DNA from 2 places in the Dactylosporangium sp. NPDC000244 genome. Region 1 is predicted to be linked to the other one. Evidence: riboswitches for the same ligand, from Rfam matches in the RefSeq annotation. Region 1 holds a riboswitch; the other holds the start of a gene.
The links. A riboswitch is a leader RNA that binds a small molecule or an ion and turns the genes downstream of it on or off. The one in region 1 is predicted to bind ZMP and ZTP.
Positions count from the first base shown of each region.

Region 1 (14,400 bases):
CGTGCCGGCGGCCGCGGCTCGGGTCGCGACGCGGACCTCGGCGGCACGTCCCGATTCGACCGCGGCTACGACGCCTCCGGCCGCGGCTACGACGCCTCCGGCCGCGGGGGTGCCTCCTCGCGCGGGGACGACGACGCTTCCTCGCGCGGGCGCGACGGCGCCTCCGGCCGCGGGGGTGCCTCCGCCCAGGGGGACGACGACCCCGAGAGCTCATGGGAGGCCCGCTCGACCCGCGAACTCGTCGGAAACTGGGACAACGACTCGGCCAGCCGGATCGCGGCCTGGGCCGCGGAGGACACCTCCGACCCGGACGCCCGCGCCTCCGCACGGCGGGCCTGGTCCCCGATGGGCGGCGAGACACCGGCGCCGGGCGAGCGCTTCCGCTGGTCGAGCGAGGCGGAGGACGACTTCCCCACGGCGTACGAGGCGGGCAGCTGGCCCGACCCCTCCACCGACACCCAGCCGGCCCGCCCGGACGCGCGGCGCGAGACGCGCCCCACCGACGCGAGCGGCGACCCCCGCACCCCCGAGCCGAACGCGGACTCGTGGCGCGAGACCCGCGCTCCCGAGCCCGTGGCGGACTCATGGCGTGACTCGCGCGCTCCCGAGCCGAACGCGGACTCGTGGCGTGATTCCCGCGCTCCGGAGCCCGTGGCGGACTCGTGGCGTGACTCGCGCGCCCCCGAGCCGGTGGTCGAGCCTTCCTGGCGCGATACCCGCACGCCGGAGCCGGTGGCCGATTCGTGGCGGGAGAACCGCGCTCCCGAGCCGGTGCAGGAGCCGTGGCGGGAGCGCCGGGCACCCGAGCCGATCGCGGAGACGCGGGCGCCGGAGCCGGTTGCTGACTGGCGTACGCCGGGTCGGGAGCCATGGGCGGGCGACTCCCAGGACGCGCGGCGGGCGGACGAGCGGCCGGTCGTGGAATGGCCGCCGCCGCCGGCCGAGTCGCGGGGAGCCGAGCGCCTTCAGGTGGACTGGCGGACGCCCGATTCCCCCGCGCCCGAGCGGCCGTCGGTCGAGTGGCGGTCCGCGCCGGACGCGCCCGCGCCCGAGCGGCCGTCGGTTGACTGGCTGGCGGCGCCGGAGCGGCCCGCGGCGGAGTGGCAGTCCGGGGCGGAGCGGCCCGCGTCCGAGCGGCCGACCGTCGACTGGCAGCCCGCGTCCGAGCGGTCCGCGGGCGAGCGGCAGCCCGCGTCCGAGCGGCCCTCCGTGGAGTGGCGGTCCGCGTCCGAGGCGGGTCCGTCGCAGCGGCCGTCCGTGGAGTGGCGGTCCGCCGAGGCGCCCGCGGCCGGGCGTGGTGCCGATGAGGTGCGGCCGAGTGCGCGGCCGTCCGTCGAGTGGCAGCCGGCGGCGGAGAACGGCGCGTCCGGGCGACCTTCGGTTGAGTGGCAGCCCGCAGCGGAGAACCGGCCGTCCGTCGAGTGGCAGCCCGGGGCGGAGGCCGGGCCGTCCGTTGACTGGCGGACGTCGCCTCAGGCGGGCGGTGGGGACTGGCGTAACTCGGAGCCGGGCCGGGAGCAGCAGCCGGCGGCCGGAGAGGCGCGGCGGCGGCCTGAGCGGGCGCCCTTCACCGGGAGCCTGTTCGAGGGCGATTCGCCCGAGCTCGTGGCCAAGCCGCTCGAGCTGCGGCGGTCCTGGGAGTCGTCCGATGCCGCGTCGCGGTCGATTCGGCGGCGGGATCGGCAGCAGCCGGGCGAGGTTGAGAACGTCGACGCGCGGGAGCAGCGGACCGCGAGCTGGCCCAGCGTGCCGGGTGCGGATGCGGGCCCGATGCCGGGCATGGGGCAGCCGAACGCGGCCCCGGCCGGGAACGGGCGTACCACCGACGCGTGGGAGGCCCAGGCCGGCAGTGGGCGGGCCGCCGACGCGTGGGAGGGCCAGGCCGCAGCTGGGAACGGCCGTGCCGCCGACGCGTGGGACCCCAGGTCCGAGAACCCGAACACGCAGGCCCAGCCCGCCGCCCCGGCCGGCGGTGGATGGAACAGCCAGCCGTGGGCTTCCCACCCCTCGGGCCGGGAAGCCCAGGGCCAGCCCGACTTCGCGGCCGGGGGAGGAGCGAGCGCCCAGCAAGGGGCGAGCACCCAGCCGTGGGAGGCGCAGGCTCCGAGCCGCGACGAGCCGGCCACTCAGGCGTGGCCGGGCCGGAACGGGCGTACCACCGATGCGTGGGAGTCCCGGCCGCAGCGGCCCGCGCCGCCGCCGGTCGACAACCACGCGCCCGCGGGGCGTGCCGGTGAAGAGGCCTGGTGGGACGGGCCCGCGCAGGCGCCCGTGCCGCCGCCCGTCGCCGACGGCGGTGACGGCAGTCCCGAGAAGGCCAAGAAGTCCCGCTGGGGGCGCAACAAGGACAAGGACAAGAAAGAGCGCAACAGCCCGGAGGAGACCGCCGGCGCCTGGGCCTCCGAGCCGGGCGAGCGCTGGGAACCCGCGGCGCCCAGGAACGAGGAGCCGCGCAACGAGGGCTGGGAGCGCGCCGCGCCCAGGAGCGAAGAGCCCGGCAACGAGGGCTGGGGCGGCGGCGAGCGCATCCCGGAGCAGCGCAAGCGCGAGCAGCAGCAGCTCTCCGCGTTCGAGGACCTCGCCCCGCTCGAGCTCAACCTCGACGAGGAGCCGAAGGAGAAGACTCGCAGGTTCCTGCGCCGGAAGTGATCGAAGAGCCGAACGAGGGGGCGCGCCGCGAAAGCGGAGCGCCCCCTCGGGCGTCAGCGCAGCGGGTAGGACGAGAGCAGCTCCCGAACCTCACCGGCGATCACGTCGAGCGCGTCGTCGTCCGACTTCAGGGCGGCGTCCACGGCGCGGGAGATCCACGAGGCCACCTGGGGCATCGCGGACTCCGTGAGGCCGCGGGTGGTCAGCGCGGGAGTACCCAGGCGCAGACCCGACGGGTCGAAGGGCTTGCGGGTGTCGTACGGCACCGTGTTGTAGTTCGTCTCGATCCCCGCGCGGTCGAGGGCCTTCGCGGCCGGCTTCCCGCCGATGCCCTTGCCGGTGAGGTCGAGCAGGAGCAGGTGGTTGTCGGTGCCGCCCGACACGAGGTCGAAGCCGTGCTCGAGCAGGGCCGAGGCCAGGGCGCGGGCGTTGGCGACCACCTGCTGGGCGTACACCTTGAAGGAATCCTGTGAAGCCTCGCCCAGGGCGACCGCGATCCCGGCGGTGGTGTGGTTGTGCGGGCCGCCCTGCAGGCCTGGGAACACGGCCTTGTCGATGGCGGACGCGTGCTCCGCGGTGCACATGAGCATGGCGCCCCGCGGGCCCCGCAGCGTCTTGTGCGTCGTGGTCGAGATGATCTCGGCGTGCCCGACCGGGGACGGGTGCGCCCCGCCCGCCACGAGGCCGGCGATGTGCGCGATGTCCGCGACGAGCACCGCGCCCACCTCGCGGGCGATCTCGGCGAAGCGCGGGAAGTCGATCGTGCGCGGAATGGCCGTACCGCCGCAGAAGATGAGCCTCGGGCGCTCCCGCAGGGCCAGGTCACGCACCTCGTCGAGGTCCACGCGGCCGGTCTCGCGGCGGACCGAGTACTGCACCGGCCGGAACCACTTGCCCGTCGCCGACACTGGCCAGCCGTGCGTGAGGTGCCCGCCCATCGGCAGCGCCATGCCCATGACGGTGTCGCCGGGCTTGGCCAGGGCCAGGTAGACGGCGAGGTTCGCGGGCGAGCCCGAGTACGGCTGGACGTTCGCGTGCTCGACGCCGAACACGTGCCTGGCCCGCGCGATCGCGAGCTCCTCGATGGGGTCGACGAAGCGCTGGCCCTCGTAGTACCGCTTCCCGGGGTAACCCTCGGAGTACTTGTTGGTCAGCACGGAGCCGGTCGCCTCGAGGACGGCCCGGGAGACGTAGTTCTCCGAGGCGATCATCCGCAGCGTGTCGTGCTGACGCTGCTCCTCGCCCTCGACGAGCGCGGCCAGCTCGGGGTCCACCAAGCGCAAAGAAGACATGCAGCCTCCTGATACGTCGGGACACCCAGGCGCGCGGTGCCCGCGATCGGAAGCTCCCCGGTGGTCGGTTCCACCTTGATGTGCGCCAGTCGCGATGACTGACGCACATCCTAGTGGAACTTTACGGAACCCGGCGGTAAGCGCCGTCACTCGCCGACGTCGCCATCGACGCGTACGCCCGCAGCGCCGCCGACACCGGCCGCTCGCGGTCGAGCGGGGTGTAGGGCCGCTCCCGCTTGTCCTGCGCGATCTTGCGCGCGGCCAGCTCCTCGTCGCCGACGACGAGCTGGATGGAGCGGGCCGGGATGTCGATGTCGATGCGGTCGCCGTCCTCGACGAGCGCGATGAGCCCGCCGCCGGCCGCCTCCGGGCTGATGTGCCCGATCGACAGGCCCGACGTGCCGCCGGAGAAGCGCCCGTCGGTGATCAGCGCGCAGGCTCGGCCGAGCCCGCGGCCCTTGAGGAAGCTGGTCGGGTACAGCATCTCCTGCATCCCGGGGCCGCCCTTCGGGCCCTCGTAGCGGATGACGACGACGTCGCCCTCCACGACCTCCTTGGCGAGGATGCCGTCGACGGCGGCCTCCTGCGACTCGAAGACCTTCGCGCGGCCGGAGAACGTCAGGTTCTCCTCGGGCACGCCGGCCGTCTTGACGACGCAGCCCTCGGGCGCGAGGTTGCCGAAGAGGATCGCCAGGCCGCCGTCCTTGGTGTAGGCGTGCTCGACGCTGCGGATGCACCCGTTCTCGCCGTCGGTGTCGAGCGAGTTCCACCGGTTCTCCGTGGAGAACGGCTCGGTGGTCCGCACGCCCCCGGGCGCGGCGTGGAACAGCTCGAGCGCCTGCTCCGAGGCCTTGCCGCCGCGAATGTCCCACTCGTCGACCCACTCGCGGAACGTCGGGGAGTGCACCGACCAGACGGACTCGTCGATCAGCCCGCCGCGCGACAGCTCGCCGAGGATGGCGGGGATGCCGCCGGCGCGGTGCACGTCCTCCATGTGGTACTTCTGCGTGTTCGGTGCCACCTTGGCCAGGCAGGGCACGCGACGCGAGATCCCGTCCATGTCGGCCACGGAGAAGTCGAGCTCGGCCTCCCGTGCGGCGGCCAGCAGGTGCAGCACGGTGTTGGTGGACCCGCCCATCGCGACGTCCAGCGCCACCGCGTTCTCGAAGGCGGGCCGGGAGGCGATCGCCCGCGGCAGCACCGAGGCGTCATCGGAGAAGTAGTAGCGCTTGGCGAGGTCGACGATCAGCGAACCGGCCCGCTCGAAGAGCGCCTTGCGCGCCGCGTGCGTGGCCAGCGTCGAGCCGTTGCCCGGCAGGGCCAGCCCGATCGCCTCGGTCAGGCAGTTCATGGAGTTGGCGGTGAACATGCCCGAGCAGGAGCCGCACGTCGGGCAGGCGGAGCGCTCGATCTGGCCGAGCTGCTCGTCCGTGACGGACTCGTTGGCGGAGGCGATCATCGCGTCGATGAGATCGAGCTTGGCGTCCTTCTCGTGGACGATGCCCTCGATCGAGATGGTCTTGCCGGCTTCCATGGGGCCGCCGGAGACGAAGACGGTCGGGATGTTGAGGCGGAGGGCGGCGAGCAGCATGCCGGGCGTGATCTTGTCGCAGTTGGAGATGCACACGAGGGCGTCGGCGCAGTGGGCCTGCACCATGTACTCGACGGCGTCGGCGATGAGCTCGCGGCTGGGCAGCGAGTAGAGCATCCCGCCGTGGCCCATGGCGATGCCGTCGTCGACGGCGATGGTGTTGAACTCCTTGGCGACCCCACCGGCCTCGGCAACCGCGTCGGCGACGATCATGCCGAGGTTGCGGAGGTGGACGTGGCCCGGCACGAACTGCGTGAAACTGTTGGCGATGGCGACAATCGGCTTGCCGAAGTCGGAGTCGGTCATGCCAGTGGCGCGCCAGAGGGCGCGCGCGCCGGCCATGTTGCGACCAGAAGTGGAAGTCTTGGACCGCAGCTCGGGCATACTTGGAGTCTGACACGTTCCGCATCCTGGGATAGGTTGACTCAGGCCATGAGATGCGCCAGAGTGGGCTCATGTCGTCGAGGTCGCTCCGAGTACTTATCATCTAGCGCGCCGACGCCTGCCGTCAGCGCGCTAGCCCCCCGTGCCGAGCACGTGGGGTTTTTTCATGTCCGGAGCCTTGCCTAGACACCTTCGAGCGAAAGTGCGAAAGCGATGACGAGACCCACGCCAGAAGTGCTCGCCCACCGGGGGCACCCCGCACCGCCCGCCACCGCGCCGGCCGCCGACAAGAAGGCCCAGCCGGAGCTGCTCACCGGGGCGCAGGTACTCGTCCGCTCGCTCGAGGCCCTCGGCGCCGACGTCGTGTTCGGCATTCCGGGCGGCGCGATCCTCCCGGCGTACGACCCGCTGTTCGACTCCGAGAACGTCCGGCACATCCTGGTCCGCCACGAGCAGGGGGCCGGCCACGCCGCCACCGGCTACGCGCAGGCGACCGGCAAGGTCGGCGTGTGCATGGCCACGTCCGGCCCGGGCGCGACCAACCTGGTGACCCCGATCGCCGACGCCTACATGGACTCGGTCCCCATGGTGGCCATCACCGGCCAGGTCGCCTCCAGCTACATCGGCACGGACGCCTTCCAGGAGGCGGACATCGCCGGCATCACGCTGCCGATCACCAAGCACAACTACCTGGTCCAGTCGGGCGAGGAGCTGCCCCGGGTGCTCGCCGAGGCGTTCCACCTGGCCGGCACCGGCCGCCCCGGCCCCGTCCTGGTCGACATCCCCAAGGACGTGCTGCAGAACAAGACCACGTTCAAGTGGCCGCCGACCATGGAGCTGCCCGGCTACCACCCGACCCTGCACCCGCACGGCAAGCAGATCCGCGAGGCGGCCCGCCTCATCGCCGCGGCCAAGCGCCCGGTGCTCTACGTCGGCGGCGGCGTCATCAAGGCCCACGCCTCCGAGGTGCTGCTGAAGCTGGCCGAGCTGACCGGCGCCCCGGTCGTCACGACGCTGATGGCCCGCGGCGCCTTCCCGGACTCCCACCCGCAGCACATGGGCATGCCGGGCATGCACGGCTCGGTCGGCGCGGTCTACGCCCTGCAGAAGTCCGACCTGCTCATCACCATCGGCGCCCGCTTCGACGACCGCGTGACCGGCACGCTGTCGACGTTCGCGCCGAACGCCGCGGTCATCCACGCCGACATCGACCCGGCCGAGATCGGCAAGAACCGCACCGCCGACGTGCCGATCGTGGGCGACGCCAAGCACGTGATCGAGGAGCTCATCGCCGCCGTCTCGGCCGAGCACGCGGCCGGGCGCAAGCCGAGCGTCACCGACTGGTGGGCGACCCTGGACGACATCCGCGGCCGGTACCCGCTGGGCTACGAGGAGCCCGCGGACGGGACGCTGTCGCCGCAGTACGTCATCGAGCGCATCGGCAAGCTGGTCGGCCCGGAGGCGATCTACACCGCGGGCGTGGGCCAGCACCAGATGTGGGCCGCGCAGTTCATCAAGTACGAGCACCCGGCCACCTGGCTCAACTCGGGCGGCCTGGGCACCATGGGCTACGCGGTGCCGGCCGCGATGGGCGCCAAGGTCGGCCGCCCGGACAAGACGGTCTGGGCGATCGACGGCGACGGCTGCTTCCAGATGACCAACCAGGAGCTGGCCACCTGCGCCCTGGAGGGCATCCCGATCAAGGTCGCCGTCATCAACAACGGCAACCTGGGCATGGTCCGGCAGTGGCAGACGCTCTTCTACGACCAGCGGTACTCCAACACCGAGCTCGGCACCCACAAGCACCGCATCCCGGACTTCGTGAAGCTCGCCGACGCGCTGGGCTGCTTCGGGCTGCGCTGCGAGACCAAGCGCGACGTCGACGCGACGATCGAGGCCGCGATGAAGGTCAACGACCAGCCCGTCGTCATCGACTTCGTGGTCGGCAAGGACGCGATGGTGTGGCCGATGGTCGCCGCCGGCACGAGCAACGACGAGATCATGTTCGCGCGGGGCGTCCGTCCCGCGTTCGACCAGGACGACGTGTAGGAGTAGCACCGACATGGCCAAGCACACCCTCTCCGTCCTGGTGGAGAACAAGCCCGGCATACTGGCCCGCGTCGCGGGGCTGTTCGCCCGCCGCGGCTTCAACATCGACTCCCTGGCCGTCGGCGAGACCGAGCACCCTGAGGTCTCCCGGATGACGATCGTGGTCAACGCGGACGAATCCCCGCTGGAACAGGTGACCAAGCAGCTCAACAAGCTCGTGCAGGTCCTGAAGATCGTCGAACTCGACACCACCGCCAGCGTGCAGCGCGAGCTGCTGCTGGTGAAGGTGCGCGCGGAACGCCCGGTGCGCTCGCAGGTCCTCGAGACCGTGAACCTGTTCCGGGCCCGCGTGGTCGACGTCGCCGCCGACGCCCTCACCATCGAGGCGACCGGCACGTCGGAAAAGCTGGACGCGCTGCTTCGTGACCTGGAGCCGTTCGGTATCAAGGAAATGGTCCAGTCCGGCGTCGTGGCCATCGGCCGCGGCTCCCGCTCCATCACGACCGGTCCGGCGCTCCGCGCCGCCTCCTGAAATTCTCGAAAGGAACAAGCACATGCCCGCCGAGGTGTTTTACGACGACGACGCCGACCTGTCGTTGATCCAGGGCCGCAAGGTCGCGGTGCTGGGGTACGGCAGCCAGGGTCACGCCCACGCGCTGAGCCTGCGCGACTCCGGCGTCGACGTGCGCATCGGCCTGCCCGAGGGGTCCAAGAGCCGCGCCAAGGCCGAGGAGCAGGGCCTGCGCGTCCTCACCCCGGCCGAGGCGAGCGCCGAGGCAGACGTGATCATGATCCTCGCGCCCGACACGGCGCAGCGCTCGCTGTACTCCGAGCACGTGGCCCCGAACCTGACCGCCGGCAAGGCGCTCTTCTTCGGCCACGGCCTCAACATCCGCTTCGGGCTGATCACGCCCCCCGCGGACGTTGACGTGTGCATGGTCGCCCCGAAGGGCCCGGGCCACCTGGTCCGCCGCCAGTTCGTCGACGGCAAGGGCGTGCCCTGCCTCGTCGCGGTGGAGCAGGACGCGACCGGCAACGCGCTGCAGCTGGCGCTGGCCTACGCGGCCGGCATCGGCGGCACCCGCGCCGGCGTGATCAAGACCACCTTCAAGGAGGAGACCGAGACGGACCTCTTCGGCGAGCAGGCCGTGCTCTGCGGCGGCGCGTCGGCCCTGGTCCAGACCGGCTTCGAGGTGCTCACCGAGGCGGGCTACGCCCCGGAGATCGCCTACTTCGAGTGCCTGCACGAGCTCAAGCTCATCGTGGACCTGATGTACGAGGGCGGCATCGCCCGCATGCGCTACAGCGTCTCCGACACCGCCGAGTACGGCGACTACACCCGTGGCCCGCGCGTCATCGACGCCCGGGTCAAGGAGGAGATGAAGCGCATCCTGGGCGAGATCCAGTCGGGCGAGTTCGCCCGCGAGCTGATCGCCGAGGACGACGCCGGCCGCCCGAACTTCACCAAGTACCGCGAGCAGGGCGCCAACCACCCGATCGAGGAGACCGGCAAGCAGCTGCGCTCGATGATGAGCTGGGTCGACCGGCCCATCACCGAGACCGCCTGACCTGAAAAAAACGCGGCCCCTCTCGCTTTGAGAGGGGCCGCGCTGGTTCATGGCTCGGGTCCGCGTCACTAGCTGACCGTCGCTCCCGCCAGGAATCCCGACGTCCGTGGGTGGCGGCCGGCTCAGCGCACCCGGGCCGCGTTGGCCCGGATGGCATCGCGGATGTACGCCGCGAGCCCCGGGTGCTCGGTGTCGTAGTTCGCGGTGAACCGGGGATCGGACACGTACATCTCCCCGAGCCCCTGGTGGATCTCGGCCGAGCAGTCGTAGAACCAGCGGCTGATGTGCTGCCGGTGCGCCTCGGCGAGGTCCATGGCCCGCTCGTCGCCGGCCGGAACGCCTCCGTCGAACGCCGCGGCGAACTGGGCGGTGTTCTCGGCCGCCTCGCCCTTGATCCGCTCCCAGTCGGCCTTGGTGTACTGCGCCGTGCGGCGGGCGGACTGCTGGTACGCCTCGGTGGAGCCCCAGCGCTGCTCGGCCTCCTCGGCATGCTGATCGGGATCGAAGGAGCCGAACAGCTCCCGCTTCTCCTCGGGTGTCAGGTTCATCGTCATGCCCTCCAGCCTGATGTCTCCAGCGACTGGAGAGTCAACCCCCTTGGGGCCGGATCAATCCGAACACTCCGTGTCCGGATTGATCCCGCACCGCGCCGGCGTTCGAGCTCGGCAACGGCGGCCTGGTCACGACCGCGGCCGACTGGGTCGCGTTCGGCCGGATGCTCCTGACCGGAGGCACGGCCCCGGACGGCCGCCGCGTGCTGTCCGAGGCGTCGGTCCGCGCGATGACCACCGCCCAGACGACTCCCGCCCAGCGCGCCCCCGCCGGCCTGTTCCTGGAGGACGGTCAGGGCTGGGGCTACGGCGGCTCCGTCGACCTCGCGCGCGTCGTACGTCGCCTCCTGCCCGTGCGCGTCGTACGTCGCCCCCGGGCCGTGCGCCTCATAGCCGGCGTCCTGCCCGGCGGCGGCGGGCGTGCGACGGTCGCGCGGGTTCGGTGGGGTGGTGGCCATGTGTTGGGCGGCTGCGGGGGCGCGGCCGGGTGTGGGCGGGCGCGCGGGGGCCTAGTCGGTGGAGTGTTCGTGCGGGAAAGCGCTCTTACAGGGGGATATCGGGCGCGGAGGCGAGGGGCCCGACCGGCTCACGCTGTGATCGCGCTCACTTGATTGGGTCGGGAAGGGGTGGGGCGGCGGGCCTACCATCGCCTGAAGAGGCCGTCCGCCCGGCCCCGTCGCGGTTTCCCCCAGTGCGTGGCGGGCAGTGTCGCGCGCCCCGCAGCCGACGCCAACCGAAGCCTGGAAGTCGAGGTCCCATGACCCTCCCTCCTGACCGCCCGGTGGTGCTCATCGCCGAGGAGTTGGCTCCGTCCGCTCTCGAGGTGCTCGCCGACGACTACGAGGTTCGTCACATCGACGGTACCGACCGCCCCGCTCTGCTGGCCGAGCTCGCCGACGCCAGCGCCGTGATCGTTCGCAGCGCCACCCGCATCGACGCCGAGGCGGTCGCCGCGGCGCCTCGGCTCAAGGTCGTCGCCCGCGCCGGGGTCGGCCTGGACAACGTCGACGTGCCGGCCGCCACCGCACGCGGCGTCATGGTCGTCAACGCGCCCACGTCCAACATCGTCTCCGCGGCCGAGCAGGCCGTCGCGCTGCTGCTCGCCGTCGCGCGCAACACCGCCGCCGCGTCCGCGGCACTGAAGGCGGGGGAGTGGAAGCGCTCGAAGTACACCGGCGTGGAATTGTCCGGGAAGGTCGTCGGAGTGGTCGGGCTCGGGCGCATCGGTGTGCTCTTCGCCCAGCGCATGGCGGCGTTCGGGGTCCGGCTGGTCGCCTACGACCCGTACATCCAGCCGGCGCGCGCGGCTGGGCTCGGAGTGCGGCTGCTGGGGCTGGACGAACTCCTTCGGGAGAGTGACTTCATCTCGATCCACCTGCCCAAGACGCCGGAGACCGTCGGGCTGATCGGCGTGCGCGAGCTGTCCATCGTCAAGCCGGGCGTGCGCATCATCAACGCGGCCCGCGGCGGCCTCGTCGACGAGCAGGCCCTCGCCGACGCGATCGCCGACGGGCGGGTGGCGGGCGCGGGCATCGACGTGTACAGCAAGGAGCCGTGCCTCGCCTCGCCGCTGTTCGCCTTCGACAGCGTGGTCGCCACCCCGCACCTGGGCGCCTCCACGGTCGAGGCGCAGGACAAGGCCGGGCTCGCGGTCGCGCGCTCCGTCAAGCTGGCCCTCGACGGCGAGTTCGTGCCCGACGCGGTGAACGTCCAGGTCGGCGGCATGGTCGCGGAGGAGGTGCGCCCGCTGCTGCCGCTGGCGGAGAAGCTCGGCGCCGTGTTCACCGCGGTCGCGGGCGGCATCGCGGCGTCGGTGACCGTCGAGGTGCACGGCGAGGTGGCCAAGCACGATGTGTCGGTGCTCAAGCTGGCCGCCACGAAGGGGCTGTTCGGCAGCGTGGTGGCGGAGCAGGTGACGTACGTCAACGCCCCCCATCTGGCGGCCGACCGCGGGGTCGAGGTAGCACTCGCGGTCTTCACCGACTCATCCGACCAGCCCAACCTGGTGACCGTGCGTGGAGCCCTGCCGGACGGGCGGGTAGCCTCGGTGTCCGGTACGTATGTCGCGGGCCCGCGTGAGGCGCTGAAGCTGACCGAGATCGACGGCTTCAGTCTCGAGCTGGCTGCGGAAGGCGTGCTGCTGTTCTTCCGCTACGCCGACCGCCCCGGCGTGGTGGGCACGGTGGGGTCGATACTGGGTTCCGCGGGGGTCAACATCGGTTCGATGCAGGTCGCTCGGCGCGAGGCCGGCGGGGAGGCGCTCATGACGCTGACCGTCGACCAGGCGGTGGCGGCGGATCTGCTCGGCGAGGCCCAGCAGGCCATCGGTGCGACTGCCGCGAGCACGGCGGACTTGTCCGCCGACTAGGACTTTCCTCTGCGAGGGCGGGGAGCGTGGCGGCGCTCCCCGCCCTCATTCCTTGCGCGGCCCCGGTCGCGCGGGTGCGGGGGCGCAGCGCTCGGCAACGACCGGCCGACGCTCGGACGCGCTCGACGGCGCTCGGGTGCGGCGCGACGGTGCTCGGGGGCGATCAGACGGCGCGACGGTGCTCGGGGCGATCAGACGGTCCGCGGGGGCGTTCGGGCGCGTCAGGCAATGGCTCGGCGGCGCTCGGGTGCGGCGCGACGGTGCTCGCCGGTGCTCGGGCGCGAAAGCGCGTTCAGCGCGCGGGCGCGGCGTGCTTACGCGGTGCAGGAGTGGGTGCTGCATCCTCGTGCGGACGCGAATGGGAGAGTGGCTGCGCGCGAGCACGAGTGCGTGGCCGCCCGGACGCGAGCGGTCACCGCGGGTCGCGGCGGCCGTGACCGGCCCGGCATCACAGCACGTGTTCTCATGGAGCGGGACGCCCGTCCACGGAATAGGACAGCGGCGTACGGTTGAGCGGTCTACGAAAGGGGTCAGAGGTGGCGAAGATCGCGGTTGTGGCCGGTGACGGCATCGGCACCGAGGTAGTGGCGCAGGCGCTGAAGGTGTTGCGCGTGGTCCTGCCCGGCGTCGAGACGACCGACTACGACCTGGGCGCCGCCCGGTACAACCGCACCGGCGAGGTCCTTCCCGACAGCGTGCTCGAGGAACTGCGCGGCCACGACGCCATCCTGCTCGGCGCGGTCGGCGACCCCAGCGTCCCGCCGGGCGTGCTGGAGCGGGGCCTGCTGCTGAAGCTGCGCTTCGACTTCGACCAGTACGTCAACCTGCGCCCCTCCCGCCTCTGGCCGGGCACCACCAGCCCGCTGGCCGGGGTGAAGCCGGGCGAGATCGACCTCGTCGTGGTCCGCGAGGGCACCGAGGGCCTGTACGTCGGCGCCGGCGGCAACCTGCACCCCGACACCGCGGCCGAGGTCGCCACCGAGGAGAGCCTCAACACCCGCCACGGCGTCGAGCGCGTCATCCGCGACGCCTTCGCCCGGGCGGCCAAGCGCCCGCGGCGCAAGGTGACGCTCGTGCACAAGACCAACGTGCTGACCCACGCCGGTGGTCTGTGGGCGCGGACCTTCAACGCGGTCAAGGGTGAGTTCCCGGACATCGAGACCGAATACCAGCACGTCGACGCGGCCGCGATGTTCCTGGTCTCGAATCCGCAGCGGTACGACGTCGTCGTCACCGACAACCTGTTCGGCGACATCCTCACCGACATCGCCGCGGCGGTCACGGGCGGCATCGGCCTGGCCGCGAGCGGCTCGATCAACCCGGAGCGGGCCTTCCCGTCGATGTTCGAGCCCGTGCACGGGTCGGCTCCCGACATCGCCGGCAAGGGCGTCGCCGACCCGTCGGCCGCCGTGCTCTCGACCGCGCTGCTGCTGGACCACCTCGGCCACCCCGAGGCGGCCGCGCGCGTGACCGAGGCCGTCGGCAACGAGGTCGCGGGCCGCACCCCCGGCTCGGCCCTGTCCACCGACGCGATCGGCGACCGGCTCGCGGCAGCGGTGGCTTGATCCACCACGCGTAAGCAAGGCCGTCGGCCCGCTTGATCCACCACATGTGAGCAAGGCCGTCGGCCCGCTTGATCCACCACGTGTAAGCAAGGCCGTCGGCCACGAGGCCGGTGCCGCGATCGGCGACCGGCCAGGCCGTCGGCAACAAGGCGGGCCGGCCTGATGCACCACGGGCCACACCCGCCTTCAGAGCGTAGACCGAGGGAAAGCCCGGGCCGATCGGCCCGGGCTCAACGCCGGAATCCTCCACACCATTGGAACCTCCGCGCGCTGGCTGCGATTGAACGTCCGTTCGGGTAAGTTGGCGGCACGGCACGCGGCGTGAGCGTGCCACCGCGACCTTTTGTGGAGGCATGCATGAACGGCGGTGAAACGCTCGATTT
Region 1 covers NZ_JBEPEH010000052.1:20,385-34,784, reverse strand. Annotated here, with positions in the region: gene ABT369_RS49725 (hypothetical protein) at 1-2,649, shown strand, start outside; gene glyA (serine hydroxymethyltransferase) at 2,703-3,941, opposite strand; ZMP/ZTP riboswitch at 3,958-4,044, opposite strand; gene ilvD (dihydroxy-acid dehydratase) at 4,063-5,916, opposite strand; gene ABT369_RS49710 (acetolactate synthase large subunit) at 6,130-7,965, shown strand; gene ilvN (acetolactate synthase small subunit) at 7,979-8,497, shown strand; gene ilvC (ketol-acid reductoisomerase) at 8,520-9,533, shown strand; gene ABT369_RS49695 (TipAS antibiotic-recognition domain-containing protein) at 9,656-10,087, opposite strand; gene serA (phosphoglycerate dehydrogenase) at 10,842-12,452, shown strand; gene ABT369_RS49685 (3-isopropylmalate dehydrogenase) at 12,989-14,017, shown strand; gene ABT369_RS49680 (branched-chain amino acid aminotransferase) at 14,375-14,400, shown strand, end outside.

Region 2 (14,400 bases), on a different contig from region 1:
AGGTTCTCGCGCCAGCGATCCTCCGGAATCGGGGGCAGGATGTCGTCCCACAGCGCGAGGAAGGTGCCCTGGAGCTGGAGCCGTCCATAGGGCCGGGCGAGGAACCACACGTGCAGGTGCGCCGCGCCGTCGCCCCAGCGGTTCACGTGAACCCGGGCCACGTCGTCCAGCGAGCGGATCGCGCGCTCCAGGCGGACGGTCATCACGCCGAGCTCGGCCGCGAGCATGTTCGGCAGGTCGCCCAGGTCGAGGTGCGACCGGGACTCGAGGATCAGCACGGCCGGCAGGCCCGTCGGGCGATCGAGCGCGCGGACGCGCCAGCGGTCGCTCACCCAGATGTACGCGTCGTCCGGCGCCGCGCAGGCCCGGCACTCGGCGGGGTTGTCGCCGTGGCGCGGGGGCTCGATCGGCACCGGATCGAGGAGGCGCTTGACGCGAATGTCGCCCTCGAACGGGAAGGTGGGCCAGTAGGTGAAGGCGGGGAGCTCTCGCGGTTGCTGCGGCGACTCGGGCACGAAGCCGACCCTAGCCGACCGGGAGCCCGGTGTCCGTACCCTGTGGACAGTGGGCGAGTTATCCACAGGCTCGGTGGATTGTGCTGTGGATGACGCGATCGAGGTCGTCCTACGTGTGGCCATGTTCATCCACAGGGCTGCAACGCATTCAGCGCTCGGTTTCACGTGAAACGGGTGAGCCTGTGGATAACCCCTGTGGACAAGATTCGCTCAGAGCCGTTCTCTCAAGATTTCTCCCCGCCGACTTTTCGGCCTCCGGAGCTTCGGAATGGCACTTTTCGGCCCCCGTTGGGGTCGGTTCTTGCTCTTGGCACCGCGGACCTGGCTGGGCGGGCCCCTCCGGCCGAAGGCCCTCGGGACCGCCCATTGTCTGGCGGGAGCAACGGTCAGATCGTGACGCGGACCCGAGTCATGGATCTCTGGAAAAGCACGAGGGCCGATCCCGATTGGTACGGGATCGGCCCTCGCTCTGCGCTGAGGCGCTACTGCTCCTGTGTCGCCGACTGCTCCTCCGGCACGCCGATGATGCCCACGATCCGCTCCAGGTCGTCGACCGTCGCGAACTCGATCGTGATGCGCCCCTTGCGACGGCCGATGTCGACCTTCACCCGCGTGTCGAAGCGGTCCGAGAGGCGGTCGGCCAGATCGGACAGCGCCGGCGCGTGCGGCTTGGCGCGGCGCTGGGCCGGGGCCGACTTCTTCGGCGCGCCCTCCGCCACGGCCAGCTGGACGAGCTCCTCGGTGGCGCGCACCGACAGGCCCTCCGCGACGATCCGCGTCGCCAGCGACTCCTGCTCGCCCGAGTCCTCCAGGCCGAGCAACGCCCGCGCGTGCCCGGCGGAGAGGACGCCCGCCGCGACGCGGCGCTGGACCGGGGCCGGCAGGTTCAGGAGCCGGATCGTGTTCGAGATCTGCGGGCGGCTCCGGCCGATGCGCTTGGCGAGCTCCTCGTGCGTCGCGCCGAACTCCTCGAGCAGCTGCTGGTACGCGGCCGCCTCTTCGAGCGGGTTCAGGTTTGCCCGGTGGATGTTCTCCAGGAGCGCGTCCCGCAGCATCGCGTCGTCGCGCGTCTCGCGGACGATCGCCGGGATGGCCTCCTTGCCCAGCGCCTGGGCGGCCCGCCAGCGACGCTCGCCCATGACGAGTTCATACTGCTTCTCACCCTCGGCCTCCCGCAGCTCACGCACGACGATGGGCTGGAGGAAGCCGACCTCCTGGATCGAGGTCTTCAGCTCCTCGATCGCCTCGTCGTCGAACACCTGCCGCGGCTGCTTCGGGTTCGGCGTGATGGCGCCGACCGGGATCTCGGCGAACCGGGCGCCCGGCACCGGAGCGAGCGCGTCGGCCGCCGGGGCCGGAGCCGGAGCCGCCGGGGTCTCCGCCGGGGCGCCGTTCGTGACGTTCGGGGGAGTGGCGAGCGCGGTCGCCGTGCCGGTCGCACCCTCGGCCGGCGCGGCGGCGGTTGGGATGAGAGCGCCGAGCCCTCGCCCGAGACCCCCACGTCGGTTGGACTTCATGCGACCCCTCCCACCTGTGCGCCCTGCGCACCGCGCAGCGCGATTTCCTGCGCCGCCTCGAAATAGCTGACCGCACCCCGCGAGCCGGGGTCGTACGTCATGACCGACTGGCTGTAGCTCGGCGCCTCCGATACCCGCACGTTGCGGGGGATCACCGCATTCAGGCACTTCTCGCCGAAGTGGTTCCGCACGTCCTGCTCGACGAGGTCGGCCAGGCGCGTGCGCCGGTCGTACATCGTCAGGAGCACGGTCGTGATGTCGAGGTTCGGGTTGAGGTGCGACCGGACGAGCTCGATGTTGTTCGTGAGCGCCTGCACGCCCTCCAGCGCGTAGTACTCGCACTGGATCGGGATCAGGACCTCCTCGGCCGCGACGAGCGCGTTGACCGTGAGGAGGCCGAGGGAGGGCGGGCAGTCGATGAAGATGTAGTCGTAGTTGTCGCCGCCGGCCTCGATGGCGCGCTTGAGTCGCGACTCGCGGGCGACGACCGAGACGAGCTCGATCTCCGCCCCGGCGAGGTCGATCGTCGCCGGTACCGCCCAGAGGTTCGGGATGCCCTCGACCTGCTGGGTCACCGCGTCCAGAGGGGCGCCGTCGATGAGGCAGTCGTACACGTCCGGCACGCCCGAGTGGTGGGGCACGTTGAGTCCGGTCGAGGCGTTGCCCTGGGGGTCGAGGTCGATCACCAGCACGCGGTTGCCGTGGAGCGCGAGGGCTACGGCGATGTTCACCGCGGTGGTCGTCTTCCCGACGCCGCCCTTCTGGTTGGCCACACACATCGTGCGGCGCCGTGGTGGGCGGGGCATGGTGATCTCCCCGCTCGGGTTGAGAATCTCCACGGCGCGTTTTGCCTCCTGTGCCAGCGGGGGGTCTTCGGTTTCACGTGAAACATACGCGTCAGTCATGGCGCCCTCGGTATCCGCGGTGACGACGGACGGGTGAGGCCGGGGGGATGGTGGGTTCCGTCGTTCGGGCCGCACCTCGGCCTGAGAAGCGTCGACTGTTGGCGATACTCCCCGGCCGTAAAGGGTACCGGTTGCGCCGCGCTCGTTCGGGCCCGCTACCTGAAAATCCACCGTGCCCCCGCGTGTCGACTCCGCATCCGAGCGCGTCGGCGAGCCGTGCGGTGGAGCGGACACGGGATTTCGCGGCGGTACCGCATGAGGCACGTTCGGCGAGACCGGCCCCGGAGTCGCGGAGGGTGCCCCGGGGGCCTCGAATCGCACCGGCTCGACCGGGCGCGAGGAGTCGCCGTGCTCTGCTCGGGGCTGTGGCACCGGCCGGCCACTCGGGCGTACGCCCCAGCCCTCTATCCCCGTTTCACGTGAAACATGACCGTCTGCATCGCCGTAGCCCGGACCATCATCGCTGTCGCGCACCATGTCAGTCCCGTCCCGCTCGGAAAGGTGTGCACCCTCGGCCGCCTCGTCCGCCGACCCGTGGTCCTCGGGAACATCCGCCGCGTGGTCGACGGTGTCGAGTCCGTCGGTCGCATCGGTGGAGGGTTCGCCGGGGGCCGCCCGTGGGCCGGAGTCCGCCGCCCTGGGGGTCGTCCCGGCGGTACCGGCTCCGGAGTCGTCCGCCCCCGCGGGGCGCTCGCCGTCCGGATCCGTTCCGTCCAGGCCGGCCCCATCGGGTGCCGTTCCGTCGGACAGAAGAGTGGCGCTGGGCCAGCCTACGGCGCTTCGCCGGGCGGAGCCATGACTCACCGGCGCGTCGTTGGCCTTCTCACCCCAACTCGGCCGCCAAAAGACCAGAAATCCGTCAACTCGCCGGAGCAGGCCGCCGAGTCGCTGTATCGGCGACATCGGCCATCCGATGCCGACCGCCCTGCCGTCCGCCATGCGTGGTCCCCGTTCCCCCGTTGCCCGGGGGTCGCGGAACACGCCCCCGGTTATCGGCCGCGACGCCCACCGGACTTCCGGGGGCGCGCGCCTTCCCGCTGCCGCGCGTCTCCCGCGTCTCGGGCCCGCGCGGCTTCCCGCTCGCGCGCGGCCCCGGCCTTGCGGACGCGCACGCCTTCTCGCTCCCGCACGATGTCGACCACGGTGGTGGGCTCGGCGAGGACGGCGTCCCCGCACGTGCGCACCGAGGCCGTACCCGCACCGAGCTTCGTCAGGACCTCCGCGTGCTCGGCGACCTCGGCCGCCGCGGAGGCGCCCTTCATCGCGAGCAGATGGCCGCCGATGGCGGTGAGGGGGAGACACCAGCCGGCGAGCCGGTCGAGCGGAGCGACGGCTCGGGCGGTGACGACGTCGGCGAGCGCGAGCTTGCCGACGCACTCCTCGGCCCGGGCGCGGACCACGGTGGTCCGCTCGAGGCCGAGGGCCGTCACCGCTTCGGAAAGGAATGCGGTACGTCGTGCGAGCGGCTCGACCAGGGTGACGGACAGGTCGGGACGAGCCACTGCCAGCACCATACCGGGGAGACCGGCTCCTGACCCGACGTCGACGACGGAGGCACCCGACGGAATGAGGTCCGCGACCACGGCACAGTTCAGGAGGTGCCGCTCCCAGATGCGGGGCGCTTCGCGAGGCCCAATGAGCCCACGCACAACTCCATCGGTAACGAGCAACTCCGCGAAGCGGGTCGCGGCGGGGAGCCGATCGCCGAAGACCTTCTCGGCCACGGGGAGAATCTCGCTGGGCACTGCACCGTCCATGAGGTCAAGCAAACCATGTTCGGCTCGCGAGCCCCGGACGCGGGGAGCACCCGGGCGGGCGTGTTTCACGTGAAACGTGGTCGGTGGGGCGCGGTGGTCCTTGGGTGGGTGGTGGCCGCGGGGCCGGTGGGGCTGACAGGGCTGGCGCTACCGGAGGGGCGGGGGATACGACTCGGGCTCGGCTCGGGGCGGGTTGCCCGGTGAGTGCTGGCGGTCGGTGCGGAGTGCTTGACGGCGCGAGTGGTGCGGTCGCGACGCGAGGCGGCTAAACGACGGGGAGGCAAGCGCGGCGGCGGAGCCGATTGGGCGCTTTGGCCGGCGTGGAGGGGTGGGCCGGGCACCCGAGCCGCGTGGGCGTGCATTCCGAGCGACGTGGCCATCGCTGCTGGCGCACGAGCGCCATTGGGGCACGAGCTGGGATGCGGGATGCGACCGGAAGCGCGTGATTGCTCCGGGCCTTGCGGGAGGCGTGTCCGTGTCGAGTCGGCAGTCGGTTGTGGTCCAGCGCGGTGTCGCAGACTGAGAGCCCTCGACGCGCCGACGGCACCGCCGGACGGGAAGGTGCGACCAGGAAGCTCGGCACGGGGCGACTGGCGAGCGCGCGACCCGCTGCGACCGATGGACGCAATCCGAGCGCGACGGGCGGGCGCGCCTCGGGTGCGACGGGCCGGCGCGCTTCGGGTGCGACGGGGCGGGCGCGGCGCGGGTGCGGCCGGCCGACTCGGAGCGGGGCAATACGTGAGCGGCAGCTGGAGCGGGCGGGCCTCGGGACGGCGGTGGGGAACGAACGCACCGGGCCGGCTGGACTAGCGCGGGGGTAAGCAAATCGGCCACGCGAGGCGTCAGTTGGCTGGGCGGGGGACTCGTCCGCGGAGCCAATGTCCTCCCCCCTTGGCACCGTGCTGGCGAGTTCGGACGAGCGGAGAAGTCACCAGTTCGCGACTGATGCCGAAGACCGCCCGGCAAGACCTCAGGCCCCTTAATCCTCACCGGGCCGGCGGCCAACTCTCCTCGGCTGTCGCTCGAGCCGCTTGGCAGTCGATCGACTCCTACATCCCCTCGTCTGCGGAACGACCCGTGCGCGTCGCCGCCGCCCACCCCGCCGCAGGGCCGCATTGAATATCGGCGGCCGAGCTCGGCGGACGGGCCGAACGACCACGGACTCACGAGCAGACGCAGGGCCCTCGTAGGCGGGCGACAAGCCGCAGCCACGAATTTCCCCTCGCCGATCGAAGCCACCGGGCGAGTCCGACCCCAGGAGCCACCAAACACGGACTGGGTATCTCACGCGCCGTCGACGCCCAGGCCCTCGATTCTTCTCGACAACACCGAACGGCACGCGGAAACGGCACGCGGAAACGGCACGCGGAAACGGCACGCGGAAACGGCACGCGGAGACGATGCTTATCGAGACCGAGCAGAGCCGGAGGAGCGGCAAACGCACCCCGCCCCTCCGGACCCGTTTCACGTGAAACGGCGCTCGGCGGCCTCGATGGCGTTGCGGAAGAGCATGGCCACTGTCGTCGGGCCTACGCCGCCCACGCGCGGGGTGATGGCGCCCGCCACCGTTTCGCAGGACTCGTCTACGTCGGGGAGGAGGCGGCGGCCGGAGTACCGTACGCCGCCGCCGATCACGATCGCGCCTGGCTTCACGTGCTCCGGCTGGATGATGCCCGGGACGCCGGCGGCGGCGATGAGGATGTCGGCGCGCAGCGTGTACCGGGGCCAGTCCGGCACCCCGGTGTGCACGACGGTCACGGCGGCATTCGCCGTGGGCCGCTTCTGGGCCAGCAGCATCGCCAAGGGGCGGCCCAGTGTCGCGCCGCGGCCGAGGATCACGACCTCGCGGCCGCTGACGGGGATCTCGTAGTGGGCCAGCAGTGCCTCGATGCCGGCGGGGGTGCAGGGGAGCGGGCCCGGGATGCCGGCCGCCAAGCGACCCAGATTCAGCGGGTGCATCCCGTCGACGTCCTTGTCCGGGTCGACTCGCATGAGGGCGGCGTCGTAGTCGAGGTGCTTCGGCGTCGGGTACTGGATCAGGAGCGCGTGCACGTCTGGGGCGGCGTTGAACTCGTCGATCGCGGCGTGGAGGTCGGCCTGCGTCGCGTCCGCCGGGAGGTGGCGGTGCGGGGAGTCGAAGCCGAGCTCGGCGGCCTGGCGTTGCTTGATCCGGATGTACCCGGCGCTGGCGTCGTCGTCGCCCACCAGAATCGTGGCCAGGGACGGGGTGATGCCTCGAGCGCGGAGGGCCGCCACCCGCGTGGCGACGTCCGCGAGGATGCTCTCCGCCACCGGAGCACCCGGCAGCAGGCGAGCGGAGCCGGACACGGGCGCGGAACCAGGCGCCGCCGAGGGACCGGAACCGGCAGCGGAACCAGGCGCGGAAGTCGAACCAAGCGCGGAAGTCGAACCAGGCGCGGAAGTGGAACCGGCCGAGGGGGTGGAAGTCGACGGGGCGGAACCGGCCGACGGAGTGGAGTCGGCGAGGTGGGAAGCGGAAGCTGGTGAGTTGGGCATACGACTCCTCGTCACACGTGAGAGCCCAGGCGGTCGACTCCCACGACGAGGCTTCCCGATGGTTGCCCATCCTCGATGCCGCCAGTCGCGTCAACAACCAGTATGCCCGTGGCGACGGGGGAGCGTCCAAGCGGGACCGCGGGCCAGAGCGGAAGCGGCCAACGCAAGGCCGGACCGGGCTGGCGATAAGGACAAGGCAGCCGTGAGCGAAACCGAGGGCAAGAGGCCGAGGGCAACCGGGCCGGCGAAAGGCCGAGAGCAAAAGGCCGAGGGCAAAAAACAGAACCGCCCCGGACGAATGCCGGGGCGGTTCAGGAAGAGCAGAAAAATCAAGCGGTCGGGCGAACCACGATCCGGCGGGACGGCTCCACGCCCTCCGACTCGCTCTCCACCCCGGGCAGGGCGTTGATGACGTCGTGCACGCACTTACGCTCGAACGCGCTCATCGGCTCCAGCCGCACAGCCTCGCCGTACTCCTTCACCTTCTCGGCCGCGTTCTTCGCGATCGCCCCGAGCTCCTTGCGCCGCAGCGCCCGGTACCCGCCCACGTCGAGCAGCAGCCGGCTCGGCGAACCCGTCTGCCGGAACACGGCCAACCGGCTCAGCTCCTGCAGCGCCTCGAGGGTCGCGCCCCGCTGGCCCACAAGAGCCTGCAGCCGCTTGCCCGAGCCGTCCCCGCCCTCGACGACCTCGACGACCGGCCGGCCGCTCACGACGAGCTCGTCGATGTCGCCGTCGTAGTCGAGGATGTCGAGCAGGCCCTCGACGTAGTCGGCCGCGATCTCGCTCTCGCGGAACAGGTCCGCGCTCGAGCGGCCCGAGCCGTTGGCCGAGGCCGAGGACTCCTCGTCGCCTTCGGTCTCGGACTCGGTGGACGCGGCAGCCGTCTGCTCGTCCAAGTCCTCGGCGCCGAGATCACTGGTGGTGTCGGTCACGAAACTCATCTCCGCTTGTTTGGGGCGCCGAGGCGCCGTCACAGGTCGTCGGTGAGGGGTGGGTTGCTTGCAGGGAGCGCCCCGCGCTGGGCTCGTTGAGGGGTGGCCCAGCGGGGTCGCATCAACCCGACTGCCGCTTCGCGGCGCCACCCTTCTTCGGGTTGATCGGCTTGGCGCCGGGCTTCGGAGCCCGGGACGGCCCGGCGGCCTCGGGGGCCGTGCCGTTGGCCTTGGCGCCGGTCGCCTTCGCCGCGCCCTTGCCGTTGGTCCGCTGCTGCACCGCGGCGTCCTCGCGGGCCTTGGCGAACAGCGCGCCGAACCCGCTCGGCTGCTTGACGTCGGCGGCCTTCTTGGCGCCGCCCTTGAACGGCGTGTTGCTGGTCGACGCGCTCGCCGGCGGCGGGTACTTGTGCAGCACCCAGTACTGCTGGGCCAGCGTGATGGCGTTGTTCGTGACCCAGTAGATGATGACACCGATCGGGAAGTACCAGCCGGACGTCAGGGTGAAGAACGGGATTCCGTAGAGCATGAACTTCTGGATCATGCGCTGCTGCGGGTCGGTGTTCCAGCCCGTCTTCTTGATCATCTGACGCTGCGTCAGGTAGGTCGTGGTGATCATCAGCGCGACCAGGATGGCGGCGACGATCTTCACCGTGGTCGAGCTCGCATCGATCTTCAGCAGCTCGGCCGTGCTGCTGCTGAACTTGGCGACGATCGGGGCATCGAAGAGGCGGGCGTCGACGGCGCTGAGGAACTCCGACTTGGTCCAGCCGTAGAGCTCCATGCTGTGGTCGGACATGCCCGGCCGGAGGTGGCGCAGCACGTGCAGGAGGCCGATGAAGACCGGGATCTGCAGGAACATCGGAAGGCAGCCCATGAGCGGGTTGACCTTCTCCTCCTGGTAGAGCTTCATGACCTCCTTCTGGAGGGTCTCCCGGTCGCCCTTGTGCTTCTCCTGCAGCTCCTTCATCTTCGGCTGGATCGCCTGCATCGCGCGCTGCGACTTGATCTGCTTGACGAAGATCGGGAACAGCACGACCCGGACGGTGATCACCAGGAAGACGATCGCCAGGACCCATTGCCAGTTGGTGCTCAGAACCCGGTGGTCCGGCAGGATCGAATCCCAGACGGTGTGCCAGAACAGCATCACCTTTGAGATCAGCCAGTAGATCCCGGCCATCAGCTTGCTAATCACGACACCGCTCCAGTCACGTCGACTCGGGCTCGGGCGAGTGTCCCCGGCGCGGTGGCACCGGGTCGAACCCACCGGGGTGGAATGGGTGGCAGCGCAGCAGCCGCCAGATCGCGAGGCCGATTCCCTTCACCGCGCCGTGCGTGCCGACCGCCTCCAGGGCATAAGCGCTGCACGACGGGTAGAACCGACAACGCGCCGGCAACGCCGGGCTTATCCAACGACGGTACGCGACGATGGGAGCTGCCACGATCCGGGCTCCGACGTTCATCGACGGACACCTCGGATCTTCGGTCGGCGCGCGGCTTCCAGCGCCGAGTCCAGGTCTTGCTGCAGAAGGTCGAAGGACCGGGTCGCCGCCTCGGGCAGCGCCCGCACCACGATCACGGAGCCCGCGGGCAGGTCGGCGAGGCGCGGGCGCACGAGGTGCCGCAGCCGCCGCTTCACCGTGTTGCGCACGACGGCGTTGCCCACCGCCTTGGAGACCACAAACCCGGCCGAAGGCGACAAGTCAGAAGGATCCGAAACGCCGGAAACCCCGGGCCGCGACGGCCCGGGGTTCAGGAAATGCACAACCACTGCCCCCCGGCCGGCGCGACGTCCGTTGCGAATGGTGGCGGCGAAGTCTTCCCGCCGCCGCAGTCGCTGAGCGGCCGCCAGCACGCTGCCTCCCGGAAGGCCCGGTCGAAGAAACGGCTTCGAACTGACAACTAAGCCGAGAGGCGGTCGCGCCCCTTGGCGCGGCGCGCCGACAGGATCGCGCGGCCGGCACGGGTGCGCATGCGCAGCCGGAAGCCGTGGGTCTTCGCGCGCCGGCGGTTGTTCGGCTGGAAGGTGCGCTTGCTCACGTCGGGGCTCCGTCTTCGTGACTGGCGGGACGCGGAGGAGGCGCCCACGGGATGTCGATCAGTGATTGGAGTTTACCAGGGAGCGGTCCTCCAACCGAAACAGGGTACGCGCCGCCTCACGGACCGTCAACGATCACGCTGCGAGCCGGGGTGTGAACAAAGAAATGCCTGGTAGAGGCCGAAATCCACAGGCTCGTTGTGGACAAAGGTTGAGTGGTTGTGGACAACGCTGTTAACGTGCCCGGTTGCCGGTAGACACCGCGACTCCGGCGACGGGACAAACTGGACTTTCCGGGATTCGACGGGCGTTCTGCGAGGGGGGCAGACACGCGCCCGACCTGCATGACCTCTGCGTAAGCGCTGATCACCGCACGGTCAGCACGGGACAAGAGGGAATCAGGACGATCCGTCCATGGGACATGACTCGTTGATACACAGGTTGTGGAAAACCTGTGGACAATGATGACCCGGGACGGCGGGAAGAACCGGGCACCGTCCACTCGCGGTGGGGGCCGCGAATGATGATGGGGGTGCGCGAACGGTGACGGACACCGACCTCGCAGCGATCTGGAACGCAGCGACGAACCAGCTCGCCGACGGGCTCGACTCGGCGCAGCAGCGTGCGTATCTACGCATGACGCGGCTGCGGGCGATCGTCGAGGACACCGCGCTGCTCTCGGTGCCGGACCCGTACTCGCGCGACATGATCGAGAGCCGGCTGCGCCCGGTCATCACCGAGGCGCTCTCGCGGCTGCTGGGCCGGGCCATCCAGGTGGCCGTGACCGTCCGGCCGCCCGAGGACGCGCCCTCGCTGCCGGCCCCGTCGGCGTCGCACTGGTCCAACGGCGCGTCGCAGTCGCTGCGCGAGCCGCTGCCGGGCGCCCCGATGTCCGGGGACGAGCCGACGGAGCGGATGCCCGAGCACCGCGTCAACCCGCTCGGCGAGCGGCGGGTCACCGAGCACCGGGGCGTCGCACAGGTACCGCCGCCGGAGCACGACCGCCTGTTCGACCTCCCGGGCGACGTCAAGCCCGCGGATTCCTGGCGCAACGAGCACTCCGGCACCGCCGTGGAGGCCGCGGCCGAACTCGGTCGCTACGAGTCGTCGAAGTACGAGCCGCACGAGCCCACGCGGGAGGAGCTGCCCCCGCCGCGGCCGTCGACGCCGGGCACCGGCCGCGAGGACCGCCGCAACGCCACGCCGGCCGGGGACTCCGCCGGAAACCGGCTCAACCCGAAGTACACCTTCGAGACCTTCGTCATCGGCTCGTCCAACCGCTTCGCGCACGCCGCGTCGGTCGCGGTCGCCGAGTCGCCGGCCAAGGCCTACAACCCGCTGTTCATCTACGGCGGCTCCGGGCTGGGCAAGACGCACCTGCTGCACGCGATCGGGCAGTACGCCACCATGCTCGGCAATGCGCGCTTCGTGCGCTACGTGTCGACGGAAGAGTTCACCAACGACTTCATCAACAGCCTGCGGGACGACAAGACGCAGGCGTTTCAGCGGCGGTACCGCGACGTCGACATCCTCCTGATCGACGACATCCAGTTCCTGGAGACCCGCGAGCGCACCCAGGAGGAGTTCTTCCACACGTTCAACACCCTGCACAACGCCAACAAGCAGATCGTGATCAGCTCCGACCGCTCCCCGCGCCAGCTGGCCACGCTCGAGGACCGGCTGCGCACGCGGTTCGAGTGGGGCCTGCTCGCCGACATCCAGCCGCCGGACCTCGAGACGCGTATCGCGATCCTGCAGAAGAAGGCGGCCCAGGAGCGGCTCTTCGCGCCGCCGGACGTGCTGGAGTTCATCGCGTCGCGGATCGCCTCGTCCATCCGCGAGCTCGAGGGCGCCCTGATCCGGGTCACCGCGTTCGCCAACCTGACCCGGTCCCCGGTCGAGCTCAGCCTCGCCGAGGAGGTCCTGCGCGACTTCATCCCCGACGGCTCCGGCCCGGAGATCACCGCCGACCAGATCATGGCGTCGACGGCGGACTACTTCGGCGTGAGCCTCGAGGACCTGCGCGGGCACAGCCGTTCGCGGGTCCTGGTGAACGCGCGTCAGGTGGCGATGTATCTCTGCCGCGAGCTGACCGACCTCTCGCTGCCCCGCATCGGGCAGGCGTTCGGCGGCCGCGACCACACGACCGTCATGCACGCGGACCGCAAGATCCGGCAGCAGATGGCGGAGCGGCGCTCGCTCTACAACCAGATCGCCGAGCTGACGAACCGCATCAAGCAGACGACCTGAGCCGCTTTTCCACAGTGATCCGGTCGTCCACCGGCCCTCTTCACAGGGTGTGGACAAGTCGTTGTCCACACCCTGCGCGCCCGGCCGACCTCGTGGTAGTCGCCAAGTGGCCCTACGTTGTCCACACCCCGCCCACAGGTTTTGCCTGGTCATCCACAGCCACATAGGGCCCGGGGTTGGTCGAGTTGTCCCCAGCTTCCACACGCTGTCCACAGAAATCCTGTGGATAACTTCGTTCGTGCCAAATTCCGGGGGTGAGTAACCGGGTGACTACCGAAAGCACACAGGCCTTGCCCACAGGCTGTGGATAACCCCTGGGGAGCACGTGTGGAAGACTTGTGGATGCATCCGGAGAGTGGTGGACAGGTGACCGAACGTGAGTGGAGTTCGGGCCATACGATATCCACAACCACGGGAAAACCCTGGGGATTACCGGTGGACAACCGGTGGAAAACTCCTGTGGATATTCGTTCGTCCACAATCCACAGGGCTGAGCCCACCGGCTCATGCACAGCTCATACCCAGTGCTATAAGTGCCTTGACCTGCGTAAACACGGGTTTTCCACAGTTTCCACACCACCTATGATTACGAGTAGTTTTTCTTTTAAGAAGAGAAGAAAAACAATCATCAGCGTGTGGATCGGGTCGGGCCGCCGGGTTCGGCGGGGTCGGTGCACGACCGCCCTCCGGAGGCCCTAAGGTTCGATGAGCGACCCCGGCACCGGCGACAATCGAGCCCACACACGTACGCCCCGGAGCGAAATCCCGGCGGCCAGGGCATCTGGCGCGCGAACAGCGGCGAACATGAAGTACCGATGACGATGCGGGAGGACCGCGATGAAGTTCCGAGTCGAGCGCGACGCGCTCGCCGATGCCGTCGCCTGGACGGCCAAGAGCCTGCCCAGCCGCCCTTCGGTGCCCGTGCTCGCCGGCGTTCTGCTGCGCGTCGCTGACGGTCGCCTGCAGGTGTCCGGCTTCGATTACGAGGTTTCCAGCCAGGTGACCGTCGAGGTCCAGGCCGACGCCGACGGCGCGACGCTCGTCTCCGGCCGCCTGCTCGCCGAGATCACCAAGGCCCTGCCGGCCAAGCCGGTGGACTTCGCCGCGGTCGGCGCGCACGTCGAGATCACGTGCGGCAGCGCGCGGTTCACGCTGCCGACCATGCCCGTCGAGGACTACCCGACGCTGCCGGAGATGCCCGAGTCCGCGGGCACCGTCGAGGCCACCGTGTTCGCCGGGGCCGTGTCGCAGGTCGCGATCGCGGCCGGCAAGGACGACACGCTGCCGATGCTGACCGGCGTGCGGATCGAGATCGAGGGCAGCAAGCTCACGCTGCTGGCCACCGACCGGTACCGCCTGGCCGTCCGCGAGCTCGAGTGGCGCCCGGACGAGCCCGACATGAGCATCGCCGCGCTCGTACCCGCCCGCACGCTCGACGACACCGCGAAGACCCTCGGCCCGCTCGGCGGATCGGTGTCGGTCGCCCTGTCGCGGGGCAAGGTCGGCGAGGGCATGATCGGCTTCGCGGGCGGCAGCCGGCGCACCACGTCCCGGCTGCTCGACGGCGACTTCCCCAAGGTGCGGGCCCTGCTGCCCGACACCCACAACGCGCAGGCGCGGATCCCGGTGGCGGCGCTCAACGAGGTGGTCCGGCGTGTCGGCCTGGTCGCGGAGCGCCAGACCCCGGTCCGGCTGTCGTTCAGCACCGACGGGCTCGTCGTGGAGGCCAGCGGCAGCGAGGACGCGAAGGCCAGCGAGGCGATGGACTGCCAGTACGAAGGCGAGCCGATGACGATCGCCTTCAATCACCAGTACCTGCTGGACGGCCTCAAGGCGCTCGACGCGCCGATCGCGGTGCTGTCGTTCACTGACCCGAAGAAGCCTGCGGTCATGTCCCCGGCCAAGGATGATGGAGAAATCGTCCCTGGGTACTGGTACTTGATCATGCCGGTTCGCATCGGCAGCT
Region 2 covers NZ_JBEPEH010000043.1:16,132-30,531, forward strand. Annotated here, with positions in the region: gene ABT369_RS45240 (hypothetical protein) at 1-515, opposite strand, end outside; gene ABT369_RS45245 (ParB/RepB/Spo0J family partition protein) at 998-2,032, opposite strand; gene ABT369_RS45250 (ParA family protein) at 2,029-3,414, opposite strand; gene rsmG (16S rRNA (guanine(527)-N(7))-methyltransferase RsmG) at 3,927-4,694, opposite strand; gene ABT369_RS45260 (bifunctional 5,10-methylenetetrahydrofolate dehydrogenase/5,10-methenyltetrahydrofolate cyclohydrolase) at 6,159-6,986, opposite strand; ZMP/ZTP riboswitch at 7,228-7,310, opposite strand; gene ABT369_RS45265 (Jag family protein) at 7,541-8,155, opposite strand; gene yidC (membrane protein insertase YidC) at 8,268-9,326, opposite strand; partial or broken gene yidD (membrane protein insertion efficiency factor YidD) at 9,338-9,609, opposite strand; gene rnpA (ribonuclease P protein component) at 9,606-10,001, opposite strand; gene rpmH (50S ribosomal protein L34) at 10,049-10,186, opposite strand; gene dnaA (chromosomal replication initiator protein DnaA) at 10,728-12,434, shown strand; gene dnaN (DNA polymerase III subunit beta) at 13,272-14,400, shown strand, end outside.
Region 2: it holds a riboswitch for ZMP and ZTP, as region 1 does, so the genes downstream of both, ABT369_RS45260 (bifunctional 5,10-methylenetetrahydrofolate dehydrogenase/5,10-methenyltetrahydrofolate cyclohydrolase) here and glyA (serine hydroxymethyltransferase) in region 1, are expected to answer to the same signal.